One region of the Bradyrhizobium sp. HKCCYLRH1030 genome, then DNA from elsewhere that is predicted to be linked to it. Evidence: riboswitches for the same ligand, from Rfam matches in the RefSeq annotation. Region 1 holds a riboswitch; the other holds the start of a gene.

Region 1 (4,589 bases):
CCGCGCCAAGCTTGCCCAGCACCCGATCGAGGAAGTCGGCGCCCGCCTGCGCGACATGATGCCCTGGATCAAGAAGGGCGCGCTGGTCGACAAGAGCAAGAACTGAGGTCTTGCGGCGAAACCGAGAAATGAAAACGGCGGGCAGAGGCCCGCCGTTTCTGTTTGGGGTCGTTGAAGGCCCGCCGGCGCGTTCAGGACGCCGCGCGGCGCGACGCCACCGGCGTCAGTAGGCGGACGATCTCGCTGACGGCGACGAGGCCGACGAGCCAGGCGGCGCTGGTCAGGCCGAGGCGGGCGACGATCGGGAGCGCGAAGCTCGCGGCGCCGCCGAGTGCCGGCGTGGCGGCCAGCAGCACCAGCTCATAGGCGGCGTAGGCACTGAGGAGCGCGACGGCAAGCGCAACCGTCGCTGGTGCTGTGCGCAAGGTCGCCAGGGCCATGCGGGCCACAACGGTGGCACTGAGCGCCGCGACGCCGATCATGGCGCCCCAGGCCAGGGTGTTGGCATCGACCGGATAGTGCAGGGCGCCGAAGCCGATGCCCTGGTTGACCAGCCAGGCGCCGAGCATCACCGGCAGCGCCGCGCGCAGCGGCAGCATGGCGGCGGCGATCACGGCGAAGGCCGCAAACGGCGTCGCGCAGGCGAACACGAAGCTCGCCAGCGCGCAGGCCCCTGTCAGCAGCGCGAAGCAGAACGCAGCGGCATGCCGTTGCGGAACGGGCGCGAGGCGAGCCTCGGTACCAGACCGGGCGAGGACGTCGAGAGTCATGGAACATCTCCTTCTGTTGCGATTGTAGTCCATTTCGGCAGCTTCTGTCAGCCGCCGGGAGGTTGGTCGGCGGCGTCACTGCACGCCGAAGCTCGCCACCCGGATGCCGCCGAACACGCCGAAGCCCGGCGCGAGGAATCCGGTCGGGTTCTGGTAGTGATGGTTGAAGAGGTTGTCGATCCGGCCGAACAGCTTGACCTGATCGGACAGCGCGTAGTCGCTGCGCAGGTTGACGACCGTATAGCCGGGCGCGACGAGGCCGGTGGTCATGCCGTCGCGGCTGACGTCGAGCCAGTCGCCGATGTGCAGCAGCGTCGCTGACAGCGTCAGCGCATCGATCGGCCCCCATGTCGCGGTTGCGCTCCATTTCTCCTTCGGCCGCCGCAACAGCTGCAGGCCGGTGGCCGCATCGACCGCGCGGGTGAACGTGTAGTCCGCACGCAGCGAGATCCGGTCGGTGAGATCAGCGGTCACGAAGCTCTCGGTGCCTTCGGTGGTCGCGAGGCCGACATTGGCGTAGGAGGTGAAGGTCGCGTTGAAATTGATCAAGTCGGTGATGCTGTTGTGGAAGTAGGTCGCGCCGAAGCGGAGACGATCGTCGAACAGCGGCTGCTCGAAGCCGGCGTCGTAGCCGGTGCTCTGCTCCGGCCGGAGGTTGGGATTGGCGAAGAAGTTGAACGCCGGAAAATCCTGGTGCAACTGGCTCAGGGTCGGTGCCTTGAAGCCGGTGCCGTAGCTCGCCTTCAGCTTGGTCTCGGTCACCGGCAGGATCACCGCCGGCGCGATCCGGTAGGTGCCATGGCCGCCGAACTGGTCGTTGACGTCGTTGCGCAGGCTCGCCACCACGAACCAGCGCTTCACGAACTCGGTCTGCAGCTCGACGAAGCCGGCCTTGTTGCCATTCTCGGCCGAGAGGTCGGCGGTCTTCAGCCGCTCGGTCTGCTGCTCCAGGCCGACGACGAGATTGTTATGCGGCGCCAGCTCGGTCACCGCGTGCCAGTCATACTTGATGCGCTCGCCGGTCGCGACCGCCGCCACCGGATTGCCAGCCGTCAGGTCGGACGACCGGTCGTTCACATAGTTGACGCCGAAGTAGTTCCGGATGCGGCCGCCGAGCAGCGACCACACGGCTTCCTGGCGTGTTGCAAGCTGGTGGACGGTGTGGTTGCTCTGGGCCGCGTCGGGAAAGCTCGGAAAGCCGCTGTCGCCGGTGAACAGCAGCGTCGCGTCGGTGTATCGAATCACCGAGTTCAGCGTCCAGGCCTCGTTGAGGTCGACGCCCAGCTTGGCCGAGGCGGTGACGTTGTCGTAGGCATTGCCGATGGCCTTCTGCCCCGCAGGCAGCAGCTGCCACGGGGTCACCGGAACGTCGCCGGCGTGCAGATGCGCGACATTGATCGCGTAGTTGATATTGTTTTGTGAGCCGCTGACGCCGGCTGACTGGTTGAAGGTCTTGAACGAGCCGCTCTCGACCGAGGCGGTCGCGCGCGCCGGGCCCTCGCCCTTGCGCGTGATCACCGAGATCACCCCGCCGATCGCATCCGAGCCGTAGAGCCCGCTCTGCGGCCCGCGCAGCACCTCGAACTGCTGGATGTCGGCGGCGAGCAGATGCGCGAAATCGAACGCGCCATTGCCGTTGGTGACATCGCCGACGTCGATGCCGTCGATGAAGAGCTTGGTGTGATTGGCGTTGGTGCCGCGCATGAAGACGTTGGTCTGGCCGCCCGGGCCGCCGGCCTGCACCACGTTCAATCCGGGGATCGTGCTCAGGATGTCCGGCACCGTGCGGGCCTGCTGCCCGGCGATGTCCTTGTCGGTCATCACGGTGATCGCATTCGCGACGTGGGCCACTGGCGTGACGACGCCGGTCGGGCTGACGGCGACAGGGGTTCCGGCTGGCGCGGCCGGCTTTGCCGCCGGCACCTGCTGATGCGCGGCGTCGCCGGTTCTGCGGGGGATGGCTGGTTTCTGAGCGATCGGCTCGCGCGGCGGGTCGACCTCAACCGGGGGCAGAAGGTCGGGGGAGGCGGATTGCTGCGCTGCTGTGGGCGAGGGGCCGAGCAGGGCGAATGACGAGAGGACGCAGAACGACGACAGAAGGGCGCGACTGCGCCTGGCATGGGGAACGGGAGACACGAGGGACCTCGGCATGACGTCAGTGGCACGTCACCGCGAACGAGGTCTCATGCAGCCCTTTGCAGGCCTGCCTGAAAACGATGCCAATAACGCCCCGACCGGCATCCTCGCGTGTGACCACGGCTGACGGCAGGTCTCCTGGCTCGCGGGTCGTCACCTCCACGTCGCCTTCCCGGGACCGAGATTTCCCAGTGGCCTTTGACGTGAGATTCGCCGCTTACAGTTGCGGGGGCAGCTGCGGCCTTCGGTCACGTCCCTTGCGAGACGCATCCGGCACCGCATTCCCTTTTGAGCCCCGGTCGAGGGGCACCGTCGCGATCACCGTAGGAGTGCGGGCGCACCAAAGTCAATCCGGCGCCCGGCGATCTCCTGGCGATAACGCTGGCCGGTCGGCTTGGTGATGCCCGGCCGCCTGCGACAGCCATAGCCGTCGTCCCTGCGTTCGCAGTGACCCATAGCCACCGGCGGTCGTGTGGCGAAGGACGACGATCAAGACATTTTCCGCCAATTCACATCACGCGGTATGGGTCCCTGCGTTCGCAGGGACGACAGCGGAGTGCGAGTCGTTGCTGATGAGGATTGCGCCTTGTGAGCACCCGCTCACTTCTCGACCTTGTTGTGCACCATCCAGAATCGCAGCGTGCGCTGGGCGGTGTCGAGCGACAGGCGGCCGTAGTCGCGTTCCGCGAGCTTGAGCGTGTCGCTGTCGATGGCGTGCTTGATCGGCCGGTGGGTCAGGATTTTCGCCACCACCGACCAGGCCAGCCCGGCGGCACGGCAAGGGATCAGCACGATATCGGTGCGCGGGCCTTCGAGCACCTTGGCCATCATCTCGGTCGGGACGTTGTTGAGCAGGCCGAGTGCGGCGGAAACCTCGCCGAAGCGGCGGGTTTCGGCGAAGAAGGCGATGGCGGCATCGTTGAGCTCGTTCAGCCCCTTCATGCGCTTGACGGCCTCTTCGGCCAGCGTGAAGTCGCGCCCGACCAGGCCGCCGTCGCTGCGCGCAACGTCGGCGATCGCCTTGAGGATCTTCTTGATCTCCTGTTGCAACGCCGGCGGCGCCGAGGCCATCAGCCTGGCGCGCACGGCTTCGGTCGCGCGGCGCAGGAGGTCGCGCAGGTGCTTGGTGGGCAGGTCGACGCGCAGCCCGATGATCTCGGACAATTCGTCGTCGTCCTCGGCATGCGCCATCATCCCGGAATAGCCGGACTCGGAGAAGCGCGCGGTCTGGTTGTTGGCGAGCTTGCGGATCACCCGGCGCTCGCCGCGGTCGACGATGATGTCGGTCACCGCCTCGGTCAGATGCGGACGGCTGGAGATCGCCATCAGGTGATCCTGGCCCTTGGTCGCCGCGACCTCCACCAGCGTATGCTCGGTGAGCCGGCTCGAGTGCATCAGCACGTTCTCGGCCACCGAGATCTCGTCGTCGCGGGCGAGCTGCTGGATCAATTCGACGGGCGCGTAGTCGACCGGCGCGAGATGCTTGCTGAGCTCGGCTCGCGCGCGGGTCTCGACCCGCGAGACCAGCATGCACAGCACGTTGTCGAATACCTTGATCTGGTCCTCGCTGAGGCGTTCGCCGTCATGCAGGAACAGGTTGGTGACCTGGCGCAGCGTGTTGACGCGCTTCGCCGAGGTGCCGCTGCGGACGGCCTCTTCGAGTTCGGTGATGATGGAGTCTTC
Region 2 (4,589 bases), on a different contig from region 1:
AGCGAGACACAGGCTGCCGCCAGAACCAGCAGAGACAGTCCAGTCAGAATCGTGGGGATGTGGGATGGAGCCATCCGCCACTCCGGCCCGATGATGACGCCGCTATCGAATGTCTCGTCGCTGTTCGAGCATAACGCGGCAAAGGCCGGATCGGCGGCGATCTCGGACGCGATGCGCTCCTCCAGCGCCCGAGCCTGGGACTGTGCGCCTGGCATCGTCGAAAGGTGCGTGAGCAGTGCGCGAGTGCCAGCCATGTCGGCATGGCTGCACTCGTTGAATGGGCTCGCTTCGTCGGTCAAGCTGCCGGGAACGAGGCCCCACCAGCAGGCGAAATGCTGCAGGCTGACGTAGCCCATTAGCCGTCGCATGGTTGGATCTGTCCGCATCTGATGTTGCGCCAGGTCGAGAATGGCGGAGCGGTAGCGCGCGACCACCAGCATCTCGCCATGACCGATGGCCGGAACGGAATGGCCGAGCTGCGTCCCTTCTGGTTTTGGCATATGATGGGCTTGGGCTGGCGCGACCGCGATGATCAAGGCCGCCATCAGCATGACGACGAGCTTTTCGGTGAGCGCCTGCTTTGTACGACACGCCGCCATCAGCTGTCCTTCAACGGCACGAGCGCAGCGAGCGTCCAGCGTCCGCCCATGCCCGACAACCTCACGCGCGTCAGCGGTGCGACGTCGATGTGCCGGAAAAGCTCCGGGCCCACCCCGATGGCATGCGCGATTGCAGCGCGCATGATCAGCGCGTGTGTGATCGCCAGGACCGAGCCTTCGAAAGCGAGCATGTTCTGCATCCACCCGCCGACGCGGGTCATCAGGTCCATGAAGGACTCACCGCCATGAGGAGCTGCATGAGCATCCTGCAACCATTCCCTGACCGCCTCCGGCGTCTCAGCTTGAACCTCGGCGAGCGATCGTCCCGTCCAGTGGCCGAAGTCGCAGTCGCGCAGCGCGGGCTCCAATCTGGCTTGCAGTGTCAGGGCTTCGGCGGTCTCTGCGGCGCAGCGGGCCGGGCTGCGCAAGGCGATGTCATGTGACGGGAGCCAGTCCCCTAGCCTGGCGATGCTGGCTCGGCCGCGCGCATCAATCGATTCGTTAGCCGCAAAGGCAATTGCCGACGTTGCCTCGGTAGCCGCCGTGCAGATCAAATGCAGGCGCGTCGTCATAATTGCCGCGGCCGCTCAAGCACGCGCGCTTTGCGGCGCAATGAGTCGTTCGGCAAGAAAGCCAAACAGCAATCCGAGCGTGGCCCACATGATGACCTGCCCGCCGAGTGAGGCGATTCGGAACTGCCAGAGCACGGTGGCCGGAAACTCCTCCGGCACCTCGTTCACATCAGGCAGTGCGAGACCGATGCCCGTCATCATGGCGATATAGACGCCGGCCGCGATCAAGGCCGCGTTCCATTCGCCAACCCGGGGCAGCAGGCGGATGCGCAGCATCCCGACGGCGATCATCACAGCAAGCGATAGCAAAATAAGAGCAAAGTACAGACTTGTGCGCATCCCGATGGTCTCGGCGAGACCGACCGATGGCGGATTGGCCGGATATTTGAGCATGGGCGCAGCGTAGACGGCGACGAAGCCAAGCGCCGCAAGTACGGCCGAGGTCGCCCGCGGGCCGATATCGGCCATACGCCGGAAGGCCAACGCGAAGGCGAGCGCGAACAGGCCACCAAACGCCGTGCTGTAGACGATGACGCCCGTCAAGAGGCCGATGCCGGCCTGTACCGTACGGCTGACCAGTTCGGGCTCGGCCAGGACGGCAGGCGCGGGCTGCCCCTTGGCTGCCGCCTCCCCGCCGCTCAATCTGGCTTTTGCCTCATCGACCATGGTCTCGAAAGCGATCGCGCGGTCGACCGATGATTCGCCAGCCAGCTTGAGAAAGCCGAAGGAAAGCAAGGCGGCCACGAGGCCGGCCAGCATGCCGCGCAGGAGCAACCGCCCCGTCATCGATCTTCTCTCAGAGCAGAGGAAACACGACAATTGTCCTCAAGGCCGGCGCGCAATCGAGCAACTCCGGCGCAGCCGAGCCCGCGGTTCAGTGGCACGGAAATCCGAGGAGATGCCGTCCGTCATGGACGAATTCATGGACATACATGCTGTTGAAGACAGCGGCTGCGCCTTCTTCGACGCCGACAAAATAGATGCCGAGAACGAGCATCAGGCCGCCGAAGATCGCCCATGGCAGAATCTCGCGGACGGGAATGGCTGAGGGCAGAGTGCCCGAAAGTGACGCCGCTGTTGCCACGGAGGAGCTCCTTAATCCTGAGTCGGAATTACCGAGGACGCACCGGGTGGCACGCCAAGCAACGGTGGCGCGAATATAAACGCGGCCCTTGGAGCGGGGATAGTCGAAAAATGATCCGCTTCGCTGTCGCCCGACGCGCCGCATTGGTTACACTCGTGGTCCGCGAGACCGCCGCAGTTCATATCGATTGACATCGACGACCATCGGCCCGTAACCTGAATGTGACGGTGCCCCCTTAACCGGGGCTCAAAAGGGAATGCGGTGCCGATACGATCCTTCCGGGTCGTGCGAAGGTCGCAGCTGCCCCCGCAACTGTATGCGGCGAATCTCACGTCAGATGCCACTGGGAACACTCGGTCCTGGGAAGGCGGCGTTGAGGTGACGACCCGCGAGCCAGGAGACCTGCCGTCAGCCGTGGTCACACGCGAAGATGCCGGTCGGGGCGTTCATTGGCATCGTTTTTACACCGGACAGCATTGTCCGGTGTGAGACCTCGTTCGCGGTGACGTGCCACTGACGTCATGCCGAGGTCCCCTCGTGTTCTCAAGTCTGTCTGTCGTCCGGCGCCATCGCGCCGGCTTGCTGTCGTCCACGCTCCTGTTGTCCATCGCCATGCTCCACGCGGATCCGGGCAGCGCCCAGCAATCCGCTTCTCCCAGCCTGCTGCCCCCCGTCGAGGTCGATCCGCCGCGCAAGCCGCCCGTACCGAAGCCCGCGATGCAGCGCCAGTCCCAGACCTCTCGCGCACGCTCATCAGCTGCGGCCCCATCGCAGGTCCCGGTTGCTCGCGCGCAGGCCAACGCACAACTCGTCGTCAGCCCAACCGGAATCGTGACCCCTGCCGCCAATGTGGCGAATGCGCTCACGGTCGTGACGGCGAAGGACATCGCCACGCAGCAGGCCCGCAGCGTGCCCGACGTCCTCGCTTCCGTTCCCGGATTGAATGTCGTGCAGACCGGAGGACCAGGTGGACAGAGCTCCGTGTTCATCCGCGGGACCAATTCCAATCACACCAAAATCCTGATCGATGGCATCGATGTCGGTGACGTCACAAATGCCAATGGCGCGTTCGATTTCGCTCACCTGCTGACCTCCGACATCCAGCAATTCGAGGTGCTCAGAGGCCCGCAGAGCGGGCTCTACGGCTCCGATGCGATTGGCGGCGTCATCTCCGTCATCACGCGAAAGGGCGAGGGCCCGCCGCGGGCGACGGCGTCGGTCGAGGCCGGCTCGTTCAAGACATTCAATCAATCGGCAGGCGTCAGCGGCGCTCAGGACAATGTCAACTATGCCGTCAACGTCGCGCACCTCCACGCCGGTGACTTGCCGGTCACGCCCTGGCAGCTGTTGCCGGCGGGGCAGAAAGCGATCGGCAATTCCTACGACAACGTCACGGCCTCGACCAAGTTCGGAATTGACCTCAATGAGGCCTGGACGCTCAATTCGGTCGTTCGCTACACCGATGCAACGCTTCTATTCACCGGCGACGGCGGCTTCCCCAGCGTCCCGAATGCAGCCCAGAGCACCCACACCGTTCATCAGCTCGCAACACGCGAGGAAGCGGTCTGGTCGCTGCTGGACGGCAGGATCAAGAACTATTTCGGGATCAACTACGTCAACAACTGGACATCCGACTTGACGGCTGGCGATCCCACCGCTGCGGTCGCAACCGGCGAGCGCGTCAAGTATGATTGGCATGCTGTCACTGAGCTCGCCCCCCACAACAATGTCGTCGTGGGACTCGAGCAGCAAACCGAACGACTCAGGACGACTGACCTCTCGGCCGAGAATGGCAACAAGGCCGGATTCATCGAGCTGCAGACGGAGTTCGCAAAACGCCTGTTCCTGGTCGCGAGCCTGCGCAACGACGTCAACGATCGGTTCGGGGGGCACGGGACGTATCGGATCGCGCCGGCCATGATCCTGCCGGTCACCGAGACCAAGCTGAAAGCCAGCTATGGCACCGGATTCAAGGCCCCGACGTTGAGCCAGCTCTACCAGGACTTGGCGGCGTTCAACTTCTTCGCCAATCCGAACCTCAGACCGGAGGAAAGCACCGGCTACGATGCGGGGTTCGAGCAGCCGCTGTTCGAAGATCGAATCCGCTTCGGCTCGACCTATTTTCACAACAGTATTACCAATCTGATCAATTTCAACGCGACGTTCACGTCCTACGCCAATGTGGGCCTCGCGACGACCGAGGGCACCGAGAACTTCGTTTCGGCGAGACTGACGGATAGGTTGTCGCTCCGTGCCGACTACACCTTTACCCGGGCCGTCGACGCGACCACGGGCATCCAGCTGCTACGCCGACCGAAGGAAAAATGGAGCGCG

The links. Region 1 has a riboswitch for cobalamin ahead of ACQR1E_RS17830 (TonB-dependent receptor plug domain-containing protein). Riboswitches for the same ligand answer to the same signal wherever they lie in the genome.
Region 2: another riboswitch for cobalamin. It lies ahead of ACQR1E_RS09490 (TonB-dependent receptor plug domain-containing protein); the one in region 1 lies ahead of ACQR1E_RS17830 (TonB-dependent receptor plug domain-containing protein).

The regions. Positions count from the first base shown of each region.
Region 1 covers NZ_JBNPUY010000005.1:445,952-450,540, forward strand. The annotation lists gene ilvC (ketol-acid reductoisomerase) at 1-106, shown strand, start outside; gene ACQR1E_RS17825 (hypothetical protein) at 192-770, opposite strand; gene ACQR1E_RS17830 (TonB-dependent receptor plug domain-containing protein) at 846-2,906, opposite strand; cobalamin riboswitch at 3,018-3,235, opposite strand; gene ACQR1E_RS17835 (DUF2336 domain-containing protein) at 3,507-4,589, opposite strand, start outside.
Region 2 covers NZ_JBNPUY010000002.1:890,636-895,224, forward strand. The annotation lists gene ACQR1E_RS09470 (hypothetical protein) at 1-599, opposite strand, end outside; gene ACQR1E_RS09475 (histidine phosphatase family protein) at 599-1,171, opposite strand; gene ACQR1E_RS09480 (CbtA family protein) at 1,187-1,957, opposite strand; gene ACQR1E_RS09485 (CbtB domain-containing protein) at 2,046-2,255, opposite strand; cobalamin riboswitch at 2,464-2,679, shown strand; gene ACQR1E_RS09490 (TonB-dependent receptor plug domain-containing protein) at 2,868-4,589, shown strand, end outside.